Regions from separate parts of the Paenibacillus sp. 481 genome, predicted to be linked through region 1. Evidence: predicted binding sites of a transcription regulator. Region 1 holds the regulator's gene; each other region holds the start of a gene.
What was found. Region 1 encodes Rex, which represses fermentation and respiration genes when NADH is low (regulators of the CRP and FNR family bind a similar motif). Its sites were predicted from a motif close to TTGTGAAATATTTCACAA; they were not measured.
Positions count from the first base shown of each region.

Region 2: a site for Rex is predicted at 1,093-1,110, ahead of pflB (formate C-acetyltransferase). Genes of this name have one in related genera too.
Region 3: a site for Rex is predicted at 2,064-2,081, ahead of nirB (nitrite reductase large subunit NirB). Genes of this name have one in related genera too.
Region 4: a site for Rex is predicted at 1,910-1,927, ahead of KIK04_RS11090 (cytochrome ubiquinol oxidase subunit I). Genes of this name have one in related genera too.

Region 1 is NZ_CP075175.1:4,676,075-4,679,292, reverse strand. It holds gene KIK04_RS20630 (cell wall elongation regulator TseB-like domain-containing protein) at 1-239, opposite strand, end outside; gene KIK04_RS20625 (amidohydrolase) at 254-1,564, opposite strand; gene KIK04_RS20620 (redox-sensing transcriptional repressor Rex) at 1,561-2,208, opposite strand; gene dinG (ATP-dependent DNA helicase DinG) at 2,222-3,218, opposite strand, start outside.
Region 2 is NZ_CP075175.1:4,493,588-4,496,805, forward strand. It holds gene KIK04_RS19685 (MreC domain-containing protein) at 51-872, opposite strand; gene pflB (formate C-acetyltransferase) at 1,194-3,218, shown strand, end outside.
Region 3 is NZ_CP075175.1:5,092,991-5,096,208, reverse strand. It holds gene nirB (nitrite reductase large subunit NirB) at 1-1,990, opposite strand, end outside; partial or broken gene KIK04_RS22020 (ATP-grasp domain-containing protein) at 2,257-2,508, opposite strand; partial or broken gene KIK04_RS24275 (MFS transporter) at 2,492-2,617, opposite strand; partial or broken gene KIK04_RS22015 (methylated-DNA--[protein]-cysteine S-methyltransferase) at 2,685-2,960, opposite strand; gene KIK04_RS22010 (sigma-70 family RNA polymerase sigma factor) at 3,215-3,218, opposite strand, start outside.
Region 4 is NZ_CP075175.1:2,530,183-2,533,400, reverse strand. It holds gene cydB (cytochrome d ubiquinol oxidase subunit II) at 1-408, opposite strand, end outside; gene KIK04_RS11090 (cytochrome ubiquinol oxidase subunit I) at 392-1,804, opposite strand; gene KIK04_RS11085 (PH domain-containing protein) at 2,111-2,725, shown strand.

The DNA of each region.
Region 1 (3,218 bases):
TCCAGCCCCGAGACAACATAATAGACCGATTCCCAAACCGATTTCTCGATTTTGTTAATATGGGTCAAAGCAACGACTTTGTTAGCTCGTTCGATAACTTGTTGTTCGTTCGCCCATTCATCCTGATGAATATACTTAAAAAATTGAACCAGTGCAACAATAACAATGATTAACATAAAAATAGTGATCGCGATCCACTTTTTACGGTTTGTCCGCCGACGCGGCCCGCTTCTTGCCATACGTATTCCCCCGCTTACCGCTTCAGCAATTGTTCAAAGCATTGCTGAGCTTCATGACGAATACGTTCTTCGTCCATCGTTAGGCACTCGCTGTTCTTCACAACTTGGCGTCCGTTTACCCAAACATGTTTAACATCTTTAGCGGAAGCCGAGTACACCATGTGAGACACAAAATCCGTATGTGGAATGAAATGAGGCTGATCGATATCGACTGCTACAAAATCGGCCTTCATGCCCGCTTCAAGTAATCCCACATCAGCCAATTGAATCGTCTGCGCACCGTACAAAGTACCCATACGCAACGCTTCAGCAGCTGGAACAGCAGTCGGATCACCGGAGACACCCTTATGAATAAGTGCTGCCAAACGAATTTCCTCAAACATATCTAGATTGTTATTGCTAGCAGGTCCATCCGTGCCTAAAGAGACAACGATACCTGCTTTCAACATATCCACTACACGTGCTATACCACTCGCCAGTTTCAAGTTACTGCCTGGGTTGTGAGATACAGCTACCTTGTATGTTGCCAGCGTCTCAATCTCTTCATCTGTTAAATGGACAGCATGCGCGACGAAGGATGGACGGCTGAAGAAGCCTAGCTTCTCCAAATGCGCCACAGGACGCAGACCGTAATCAGCTACATTCTGCTCTACTTCGGCTCTCGTCTCCGACATATGTGTATGAAGGGATAGATCCAAGTCGTGCGCCGCCTGTACAAACTTCTCAATAAAGGCAGGTGGGCATGTGTATGGCGCGTGCGGCGCGAGCATTGTTGTAATACGTCCATCCGCCTTGCCATTCCAATTTTGTGCGAATTGAATCGCCTCATTCAGCTTGTGCTGTTGCACATCCTCTGGACAGAGGCCGATAGCTCCACGCATCAGTCGTGCACGAATGCCTGACTGCTCACTCACTTTTGCGACTTCATCCATATGGTCATACATATCAACAAATGTCGTCGTTCCGCCTTTCAACATCTCTAAGACGGACAACGATGTTCCCCAATATACGTCTTGGCTCGTAAACTTCGCTTCCATTGGCCACATTTTTTCTTGCAACCATGATTGCAACACCATGTCGTCGCCGTAACCGCGCAACAGGGACATAGCAGCATGTCCATGCGTATTCACGAGTCCTGGAAGGAAGAACAATCCTTTACCATCTATGATTTCAGCCTCGTCACCTTCATACTCAGTTGGCAAGTTCTCTCCGATATAAACGATCTTATCATCTTCAATAACCATGGATCCTCGTAACGAGGTTTGAGAGCTATTTGGGTTTAACACGGCAAATATGCCGTTGCGAATAATCGTACGTTGTGTCATTCTGCAGCCGCGTCCTTTCCTGATTCGGTTAAATAATAAGCTAAACTGAACAAATCCGTCGTGAAATCAGCCGTGTGCACACGAATATGCGACGGAACTTTTAAAATGACAGGTGCAAAGTTAAGAATCGCTTCAACTCCTGCCTCAACGAACTGATCTGCGACTTGCTGCGCTTCAGCAGCAGGTACGGTTATAATACCAATCCGAATATGATGATTCCGCACCGTGGGGATAAGATCGCCCATCGGAAGCACCGTATGATTGTTAATGAGGGACCCGATTTTAGACTCATGTGCATCGAATACAGCAACGATTTTCATATTATCTTTTAAGTAGGCCGTATAATTGCACAACGCGTGTCCAAGCTTACCCGCACCAACTAAACCAACGTTAACGACTTGGTCCAACTTAAGTATATGCCGTATTTGTTCGATTAAATAAGAGACGTCATAGCCGATACCTTTACGGCCAAAATCACCGAAATAAGCCAAATCTTTACGGATTTGTGCTGGATTCAAGTCCAATTTTTGCCCTAAATCTTGAGACGATACCGTTAATACTTCACGCTGCTTTAATTCAATCAGGTGTCGCAAGTAAACCGGCAAGCGTCGCACGACCGCTTCCGATATTTTCATACTTTTCATTGCAAGTCTCCTCTCATTGCTCCGAATCGTCTTTCTTGTTGTCCTCTAACCAAGTTTGAATACGCGGTACTAAATGTTCCGTAGCCATATGTTCCATCTTTGGTCCCGGTAACGAGTACAAAAAATGCTTTCCGTAGCTCGTCTCTATGACGCGCGTATCGTAGATGATGACGATGCCTTTATCTTGAGTGGTGCGGACAAGACGTCCGAAGCCTTGCTTAAAGCGAATTACAGCCTGCGGTACAGAATATTTGCGAAACGGGTTTTGATTTTGTCTCTTTAAGCGCTCTGATTTTGCTTCAACCAGCGGATGGTTAGGCGGCTGGAATGGAAGTCTAACGATAGCTAAACACATCAGAGCATCACCTGGGATGTCGACTCCTTCCCAGAAGCTGCTCGTTCCAAGCAAAACAGATGCAGACTGGTCACGGAATCGACGAGTCAATTTACTCCGATTACCGCTATCAATGCCTTGTCCGAGTACCTGAATACCTTCGACGCTTAGCGATTCCTTTAGCGGCTCGTACACTTCACGTAGCATTCGATACGACGTAAATAAGACAAGCATGCGCCCTTTAGTCACTTTAGCGACTTCAGCTAATGATTGAGCAAGCTTATTGTTGAATTTAGCGTCGCTCGCTCCTTTGACACTCGGAAAATCACGCGGGATCACAACGAGTGCTTGCTCGCGATAATTAAACGGTGACTGCAAAATAACCGTATGCAGACGCCCATCCTTTTCCGCATCTTTCAAACCGATCTGCTCAGCCACAAAATGGAATGACTTATCTACCGACAACGTAGCGGACGTCAAAATGACGCTCTTTTTCGGTTCAAAAAAGTAGCGTTTCAACGCTTCGCTCACATCAACCGGCACAGCGTAAAGCTGCATCGATTTGGCCCGATATTGGCTGTTGCCTTCCATCCAGTAGACCGTCTCTGGATCTGTCCCCTGCATAAACAAGCGGAAATCGTCGCGCACTTGACCGAGTTCCTTAAACAGTCCAGTA
Region 2 (3,218 bases), 180 kb from region 1:
TTTATACACTCAATACTTACTAGCTCATAGTAGAACCGTTACTAATATGGCTAACTGTCATCTGATTTCCGTTTGAAATCATCGTTGTCCAAGCCGCCAACAGCTTTAAAGGCGTCCATCACATGGCGCATCGCTTTCTTCTCTGCTGCTGTAATCGTGCGATCAACGTGAAGACTACGGCCCTTATAACGCATAATAGCCTTTTTGGACGAAATAATGGCATGGATCATATCTAAATCCATATACCAACTTACTGGGCTATCATATTGCTCCCACGGCACGCCGCTTTGATCTACAATTTCTACAAAATTATAATTTCTTTTTACCTCTTCAGGCACGACGGAAATACTGAAATACTTGCCATCAGCCCGAATTTCGACTTCATCAAGTCCGACAGTCATCGAACCGCTATGCTGTATTCGCGTATACAGTTCATATGCACGATCCTTATCCCGCTTTAAAAAGAAAAGATGGATACTATTTTTAGCCGCAGATGTAGGTGAGGACTTATCTTGATACGATGTATATCCAGTAACCTCATCAACCATTTTTTTCATTTTAGATGTCGCAATCGCTAGAGCCTGTTTAAGGCCATTGTCCAATTTGTGCGTAATAGCTGCAATTTGTTTGGTCTCTTTCGTTCCAGGAAATAATTGCTCGGCTAAGCTTTTGAGCTCTTTAAGCCTCGTTAAATCTTTTTGGTCATATCGAGTAAGCGCTTCTTGAAGTAGTTCGGGCTTGGTCGTTTTGTACTTTTGCAGCTCTTTTTTTAAAGCTTCGTTCTCTTGGCGCAACCTATTCAGCTCTTTCCAATCCAGCACACTTGCATTTGACGAATTACAACCGTACAAGCTAAATGTTGTTACAATCATACAGGCTATTAAAATGGATTTTCGTGCGTGTCTCATCTTTTCGTTAGCAGCCCCCAACATTTTGGTCTCTTCTTCAATTATACCATTATTTAACTTGTTGATAGGTGTAATGATAGGAAGTCATTGGAGCGCGTTCAGCTTCATTTTAATGTGATAAAAATCACATAAATAGCAGCCGCAATGAAGTACAATAAATATGAAACAAGAGACACACACATATTAGTGAAAATAGTCACAAATAAAAGTGGTTTTACGCGACTCAGCGATTGTTTCAATAAGGCAACTAAAACTAAACAGATACAAGATACTGGAGGGATTAGGATGTCGGTAAAAGAGAGAACAGAGCAAATGAATACGAGTACAGCTTGGCGTGGATTTGAAGCAGGAAAGTGGCAAACGCATGTTGATGTGCGTGATTTTATCGAGACCAATATGAACGCCTATGAAGGTGACGAAAACTTTCTAGTGGGCGCGACTACGAATACGAAGCAGCTATGGGAAGTTGTCAGCCGTTTGTCCCGTGAAGAACGTGAGCGCGGTGGAGTATGGGATGTGGATGTCCACAATCCGTCGACGATCGTATCTCATCAGCCCGGGTATCTGGATCAGGACAAGGAGAAAATCGTCGGTGTGCAGACTGATGCACCTTTCCGACGTTCGGTTCAGCCGCTTGGCGGAATTAAAATGATGATTGATGCTTGCAAAGCGTATGGCTTTGAAATGCCAGATGAAGTCATCAGTATGTTTACCGATGTACGCAAAACGCACAATCAAGGCGTATTTGATGCTTATACATCGGAGATGCGCTTAGCACGCAAGGCGGGTATTATTACAGGTTTGCCGGATGCATATGGCCGCGGTCGCATTATTGGTGATTATCGACGGGCAGCACTGTATGGGGTTAACTTTTTAATAGAGGAAAAAAAAGAACAACTGCTGCTGTTAGAAGTGGACGTAATTGATGAGCAGGTCATTCGCGAGCGGGAGGAACTATCCGAGCAAATTCGTGCTTTGGCTGAGTTAAAGCTGATGGCGAAAATGCACGGTTACGACATTTCCACTCCCGCAACGAACGCGCGTGAGGCGTTCCAATGGTTGTACTTTGCTTATTTAGCTGCAATTAAAGAGCAGAATGGTGCCGCGATGTCACTTGGCCGCGTGTCTTCGTTCTTAGATATATATGTGGAGCGTGATTTGCAAGAGGGTACGTTGACAGAAGCAGAGGCACAGGAACTGGTCGATCATTTTGTCATGAAGCTACGCATCGTCAAATTTTTACGCACACCTGACTACAATCAGTTGTTCAGCGGGGATCCAACTTGGGTTACAGAGTCAATTGGCGGAATGTCCGTCGACGGTAAGAGTCGCGTAACGAAGAGCAGTTTCCGCTTTTTGCACACATTGTACAACTTGGGTCCGGCACCAGAGCCGAACTTGACCGTGCTATGGTCGACAAAGCTGCCGGAAGCTTTTAAAACGTATTGCGCGCGCGTGTCGATTGAAACGAGTTCCATTCAATACGAGAACGATGATCTCATGCGCCCGTTTTTCGGTGATGACTACGGCATTGCATGTTGCGTATCAGCGATGCGAATCGGCAAGCAAATGCAATTTTTCGGTGCTCGTGCCAATTTGGCAAAATGTTTGTTGTACGCGATAAATGGGGGGAAAGATGAGCAACTTGGCATTCAGGTCGGCCCAGAGCTACCGCCGATTATGAGCGAAGTGTTGTCCTATGATGAAGTGACGAAGCGGTTCAAGCAGATGATGGAATGGCTAGCGAAGCTGTACATGAATACGCTGAACGTCATTCATTTTATGCACGATAAATATTGCTATGAGCGTATCGAAATGGCGTTGCACGACCGAGAAATATTGCGAACGATGGCATGTGGCATCGCGGGGCTGTCGGTCGTTGCGGACTCGCTAAGCGCGATAAAATACGCGCAAGTGAAGCCGATACGCAATGAGCAAGGCATTGCGGTTGATTTTGAAATCGAAGGCGAGTTCCCCTGCTACGGCAACAATGATGAACGTGTAGACAGCATTGCGGTCGAGCTGGTGGAATCGTTTATGAATATGATTCGCAAGCACAAACCTTATCGCAACGCGGTCCCAACGCAATCTGTACTAACGATTACGTCGAACGTTGTATACGGCAAAAAGACAGGCACAACACCAGATGGCCGCAAAGCGGGTGAGCCGTTTGCCCCGGGGGCAAACCCGATGCATGGGCGTGACAAGAAGGGGGCCTTGGCATCGTTAAGCTCGGTTGCGAAGCTACCCTACGAGCACAGCTTGGATGGCATCTCCAACACGTTCTCGATCGTGCCGAAGGCGCTTGGC
Region 3 (3,218 bases), 420 kb from region 1:
GTTCAAACTTGCGCTCCAGCAATTCACCCATACCCATCGAATCCTGAGTGCCGAAGCGACAAAATGTCGAGCCGACGCACGTTTTGACGGTCCGAAGCGATTTGGCATATGCATAGCCGGACGGCATATCCAGCTCTTCCCATACTTTTGGAACGTCCTCTTTTTTCAATCCCATAAGGCCAATCCGCTGCCCGCCCGTCACTTTTACGCACTTCACATCGTATTTTAGCGAAACGTCAACGAGCTTTTTCAAATCTTCCGGCGTAGTGACGCCGCCATACATCCGCGGAATGATCGTATACGTTCCGTCCTTCTGGATATTCGCGTTCAAACGTTCGTTCACGAAACGCGATTGTTTCTCGTCTTCATAGGTGTCCGGATAGAGCATGCCCAAATAGTAATTCAGCGCGGGACGGCACTTGGAGCAGCCTTCCGGTTGGCTCCAATCCAGTACGTTCATCACTTCCTTGGTCGATGTTAGCCCTTTCGCTTTGATCTCAGCCACAATCTCGTCGCGGCTAAGCGTTGTGCAGCCACAAATGCCTTGTTTGATGGTGGCTTTAAACCCATCGCCTAGAACGTATTGCAGTATTTGCTCGACAACAGGTTTACAGCCCCCACAGGAACGCGTTGCACCTGTGTACACTTTGATTTCATCCAGCGTCGAAAATCCTTTTTCGGCAACCGCATCCACGATGTTCTTCTTGGTCACACCGTTGCAGCCGCACACAATTTCTTCGTCGGCCATCGCTTCTACGGAAGCTGAATTTTTGGCTCCACTGCCGCAGCAGCCAGTACCCATCAAGAAACTATAAATTTCGTCGGTCATGACTGTTTTTTGCTTAATGAGCTTTTGCAATTGAGCGGAATCGGTGATGTCCCCGAACAACACCGCGCCTACCATCACATCGTCTTTCAGCAATATTTTTTTGTACGTCCGCTTCCATTCATCCTTGTGAGCAATGACAACATGATCCGGTCCCTCGATGAATTCGCCTGTTGAAAAAACGTCCACGCCCGATATTTTCAGCTTCGTCGATAAGACGGAGCCTTCATAGGGGAGCGTATCTACACCGCACAAATGTTTTGCCAGTACCATCCCCTGCTCAAAAAGCGGAGCAACGAGCCCATAGCAGACACCGCGGTGTTCGTTGCATTCTCCAACCGCATAGACTTCTGGCATTGAAGTTTGCATGTAGTCGTTCACAAGTATGCCGCGATTCGTTTCGATCCCGCTACCTAACGCAACGGCGACATTCGGCTTAATGCCTACGGCCATAACGACGAACTCGGCTTCCAGCATCGTCCCGTCCGCGAATCTTAGACCGGAAACACGCTCGTCTCCGAGCAGTTCGACCGTTTGCTTGCCCATCGCAAATTGGATGCCTTGGCTCTCCAGCTCAGCCTTTAGCATCAACGCTGCCTGATGATCGAGCTGACGCTCCATCAAATCTTCCATCAGATGGACTACGGTTACGCTCATCCCGAGATGTACCAAACCTTTAGCTGCTTCCAGCCCCAGCAGCCCTCCGCCAATAACGGCTGCTTTCTTGTACGTTTTGGCCGCTTTCAACATCTGCTGGCAGTCGGAAATGTCCCTAAAGCCGATAACGCCTTGTTTCTTACTGCCAGGTATGGGCAACATAAACGGATTCGACCCTGTTGCAATAATGGCTTTATCGTAACACACGCGCTTTCCGCTGTCCGTCACTATTTCTTGATTCGTTTCGTCAATATGAGATACTGACATCTCGGTATGTAGCGTAATGCCGTTCTCTTTGTACCAATCCCATCCATTCAATACAATATCGTCGATCGTTTTGCTGCCATCTAACACGTAGGACAGCAAAATGCGGTTATAGTTAGGATGAGGCTCGTTGCCAAATACGGTAATATCGAAACGCGAAGTCAGTTTCAATATTTGTTCCACGGTACTGATGCCAGCCATTCCGTTACCAATGACTACAAGCTTTTCTTTATTAGGCGTCATGTTGGGAGCCTCCTCGATAGATCTCAAGTTTGTATGTCGATAAGTAAAGTTTACAGGGAAATGGCCGAAACGTTTGTGATAAACTTCACATTATTTTGATCACGCTTTACGAAAATGCAAGTGAATCGAAAGCTAAATCACGCGCAGCTTGTACACGATAGCTAAAAGATGGATGTACCGTACAATTGGGAACTCGCTAGTAGGGTACCGCCAGCATTTCGAATAAAAACCACCAGACACAAAGTCCAGTGGTTCTATGAATTCGGCTACTTTTTAAATATTTTGTTAAATGAAGGTTTCCATTCTGACAAATCCTCATAAACAAACGTTATATTGTCGCATATTTTATCTGCAACTTCGTGCAAATGTTTTATATCATTAGCCGTAAACACTATATATCCTTTGCGCCCAGTACCGTCTACAATAGTTGGTATCGTGTCGCCTTCTTTTACTAATCGATCAACTAAAACGACCTTGGATATGTTAGCTAGCCCTTTATACTTGATTTCTTTTAAGCACCTCTAATGCAAACAGAGGCAAAGCTACTATTGTAAACTGGGTACCTAATAAACTTATAGACTGCCCTAGCCAAAGTTTGTAAAAATTATAATATTTTTTATTTTCCATATTACACCTCCATTAATTCACATTTATAGATGACCAATTTTACGATGTAAGTAAGCTCAGACGAAACCTAGCCTTGTTCAAGTTCCAACAGTTGCGTTTTCATGTCCATTCCGCCGCGATAACCCGTCAGCGATCCATTTTTATCGATAACACGATGGCATGGAACCGTAATCAGGATCGGATTGGCTCCAATGGCCCTCCCTATTGCCCGAACCGCAGTCGGTTTTTGAATTTGTCGAGCAATATCCGAGTAGGACCTGGCTTGACCATACGGAATATCACATAGTGCCTTCCATACGGCTTCCTGAAAAGGTATGCCGTGATAAAAGATTGGGCTGGTGAACCGATTGAAAAACAAGTTGTTGTACGCATTTTGGAATGTAACAGCAAGATAACGAAATTACAATGACGAGTTGTTATGTAATCATACGTAGTCAGATTCACATGATTGGAGAAGTTGAACAATCTAACGATTAATAACATGAAAAAGGGCGAGGATCGCCCCCACCCATTTTCACTTCAGCATTTTCGCTATATGAGCCGATTCCCACAGCTTCGTGCAATCACGATACGAGATTTTTTTAAAGTCGAATGTGTTTAA
Region 4 (3,218 bases), 2.1 Mb from region 1:
CGCAAAGACGACCCCGAATAAGAACGGCGGCAGCAAGCTGCCAAAGAAGATAGCGTGGTCCCAGTTTTTAACCCAACGCTCTGTCTTGCCCTTCCCACGGAACTCAAAGGCAACTCCACGTGCGATCAAGGCGAGCAACAGCACGACAAAAGGCGTATAGTACCCGCTGAACAACGTCGCATACCAGTTCGGGAAGGCAGCAAACATTGCCCCGCCTGCGGTTATTAGCCACACTTCATTCGCATCCCAGAACGGGCCGATTGAATTAATAAGTACACGACGCTCCCCATCTGTCCGCGCCAGGAAGCGCGTTGACATACCGACGCCGAAGTCGAATCCCTCTAAGAAAAAGAAACCTATGAACAGTACAGCGACAAGAATAAACCACAACTCATTTAGCGCTAACATGTTGTCCCTCCTTGTCATACGGATCATTCATTGTTGTTTCAACCTTATCCAGTGCGCTCGGCCCTTTTTTAATGACCCGTAAAAATAGTGTTACGAGCACTATGCCCAAAATCGTATACATGCCCGTAAACGAAACAAGTGAAAATAACACTTCGCCTGAGCTAACATTCGGCGATATACTATCCTCGGTGCGCATCAACCCGAACACTGTCCATGGCTGACGACCGATCTCCGTCATAATCCAACCAGATGCATTTGCAATATGCGGCAGGAAAATACCGACTACCATCATGCGCATAAACCATTTGTTAGGCCGCTCCAACTTCTTGCGTGCCGATAAATAAACGCCGTACATCGCCAGCAGAATCATCGCTGTCCCGCAGCCAACCATGATGCGGAAGCTCCAGAACGTTGTGCGTACCGGAGGAATGTAGTTGCCCGGACCATACTGCTGCTCATATTCGGCTTGAATTTCCTTCATACCTTTTACTTCGCCGGAGAACTTGCTATAAGACAAGAAGCTAAGCAAGTATGGAATTTTGAGTTCAGCCGTATTTTCCTGCTTCTCTGGATCGATAGCCGCGAACACCGTCCACGGCGCCGGATCTGTACTTGTTTCCCATAAGCCTTCACTCGCTGCCATTTTCATCGGCTGTGTCTTCACTAAATACTGGGCTTGCTCATGACCGAACAACGCGACTAACAAAGAAGTGATCAACGCGATGACGATACTGATTTGGAATGACTTTTTAAAGAAATCGAAGTCTTGTCGCTTCAACAGCTTCCATGCACTCACGCCCGCAATCAGAAATGCTCCTGTCGCCAAGGCCGAGAATACGGTATGCGGGTACTCGACTAGCATCTGACCGTTCGTAATTAAGGCGAAGAAATCATTCATTTCTGCCCGACCATTATTCATTTCAAAGCCGACTGGTCTTTGCATAAATGAGTTTGCTACCAAGATCCAAAATGCTGACATCATCGTCCCGAACGATACGAGCCAAATACACGCGAGATGAACCTTTTTCGATAACCGATCCCAACCAAATATCCATATACCAATAAAAGTAGACTCCATGAAAAAGGCTAGCAGCGCCTCGATCGCCAACGGCGCACCAAACACGTCCCCAACAAATCTAGAGTAATTCGACCAGTTCATCCCGAACTGAAACTCTTGTAGGATACCGGTAACAACACCGACAGCGAAGTTAATGAGAAACAGCTTGCCCCAGAACTTCGTCATCTTTTTGTACTTCTCTTCTCCTTTGACAACGTACATCGTTTGCATAATTGCAATAAGAAATGCCAATCCGATTGAAATCGGCACGAAAATAAAGTGAAAAATCGTTGTCGCTGCAAACTGAATACGTGACAGCATAACCATGTCTAAATCCATTGCTATCCCAGCCACCTTTCCCCCTAGTTGTTCGACAAGACCATAGGTCTTGATGTCTAAATATCTCGTTTCATGTATCATTGTGTCAGATTGGGTAGGTGTTAAATGTGATTTTTATCACATAAGATATGATTAGGCATGATTAAAATGTGAACTTTCGCACAGTCGTTCATTCCGCCTCTTTTTCAACCCCCGTTCAACAAAATGTTAGGAGTTCTTTCAAAATTTATGATATGGTAGAAGGGTCATTCAGGATCATTCGAATCCGTGTAGACACCACTTCAGAAATGAGAGGAATGGTCATTGATGTTTGGAAAAGTAGCTTCGGATTTACTAGGATTAAGCGACGTAGGGGCAGTCATTAAGCCAGAAAACTATGACAAAGTTGATGCTGACGATTACGTCATGCATGAAGATAACGAGAAGATTTTCTTCCTAATTAAATCCAAAACAGATGAGTACTGCTTTACAAACCAAGCACTCATTCATCTCGACGGCACAAGTGCGACCAGCAAAAAGCGTACGCTGCATCGTTATAGCTACAGCAATCACTCGATTTCTAGCGTATTGCTCGAAACGGCTGGCACGGTCGATTTGGATGTGGAACTCAACTTTAAGATCGGCGCTCTCGCTTTCAAGATCGACATCCACAAAAAGCACATTGAAGAAGTGAAAGACTTGTACAAGGCGCTCATTAAGATTTCGGAAATTACGTACGAGAACAACTTAACGTTGCAATTTGCGAAGCAGAGCTTAGAGCTGGCGTCCACGACTGTGGGGAAAATTAATAAGCTCGAGGGCAATTTGGTTGAGCAGTTCGGTGCATTGAACCAGACTGCATTTTCATGGCTCGTCAATACGCAAAGGCAATATCGAGTCAAAGATTTCGGCTTCGTATTTGAAAAATATATTAATCAATAAAGCATGCGAGGGATGTCTCAACTGTCATTTGATATGACGGCAAGACATCCCTCTTTCCATTTTAGCGAACAAACAGAACTCGTTTCTTTGCGGGGATGGGAAGCCCCAAAAATGTAGTCCCTCATCTGCTACTTGCCTACTCCATTAACTTCCGTTCCTAAACACCTTTATTAACATGCTTTAAATGGCATAATATAATAGAGCTACTGAGATACTCGTCATCACGATAGGAACTGAAATCAATCCTTTACCCGAATCATCTATAAAAAAATAGAACGAAAACATACATGAACATCATACGATCGTAGCAATTTCAATCAGAAACAGATGCATGATATACGCTCCCTTTCTCCTAATTAAATATAGTCCACTACGGAAACAATAATGATTCATAAGACGTTTATGTATTTATAGGGATCTAATGTGGAAGTTATTAGGATTTACACTTATAAAATTTGTTACAATGAAGAAGAAATTGGTGAAATAATAGGTG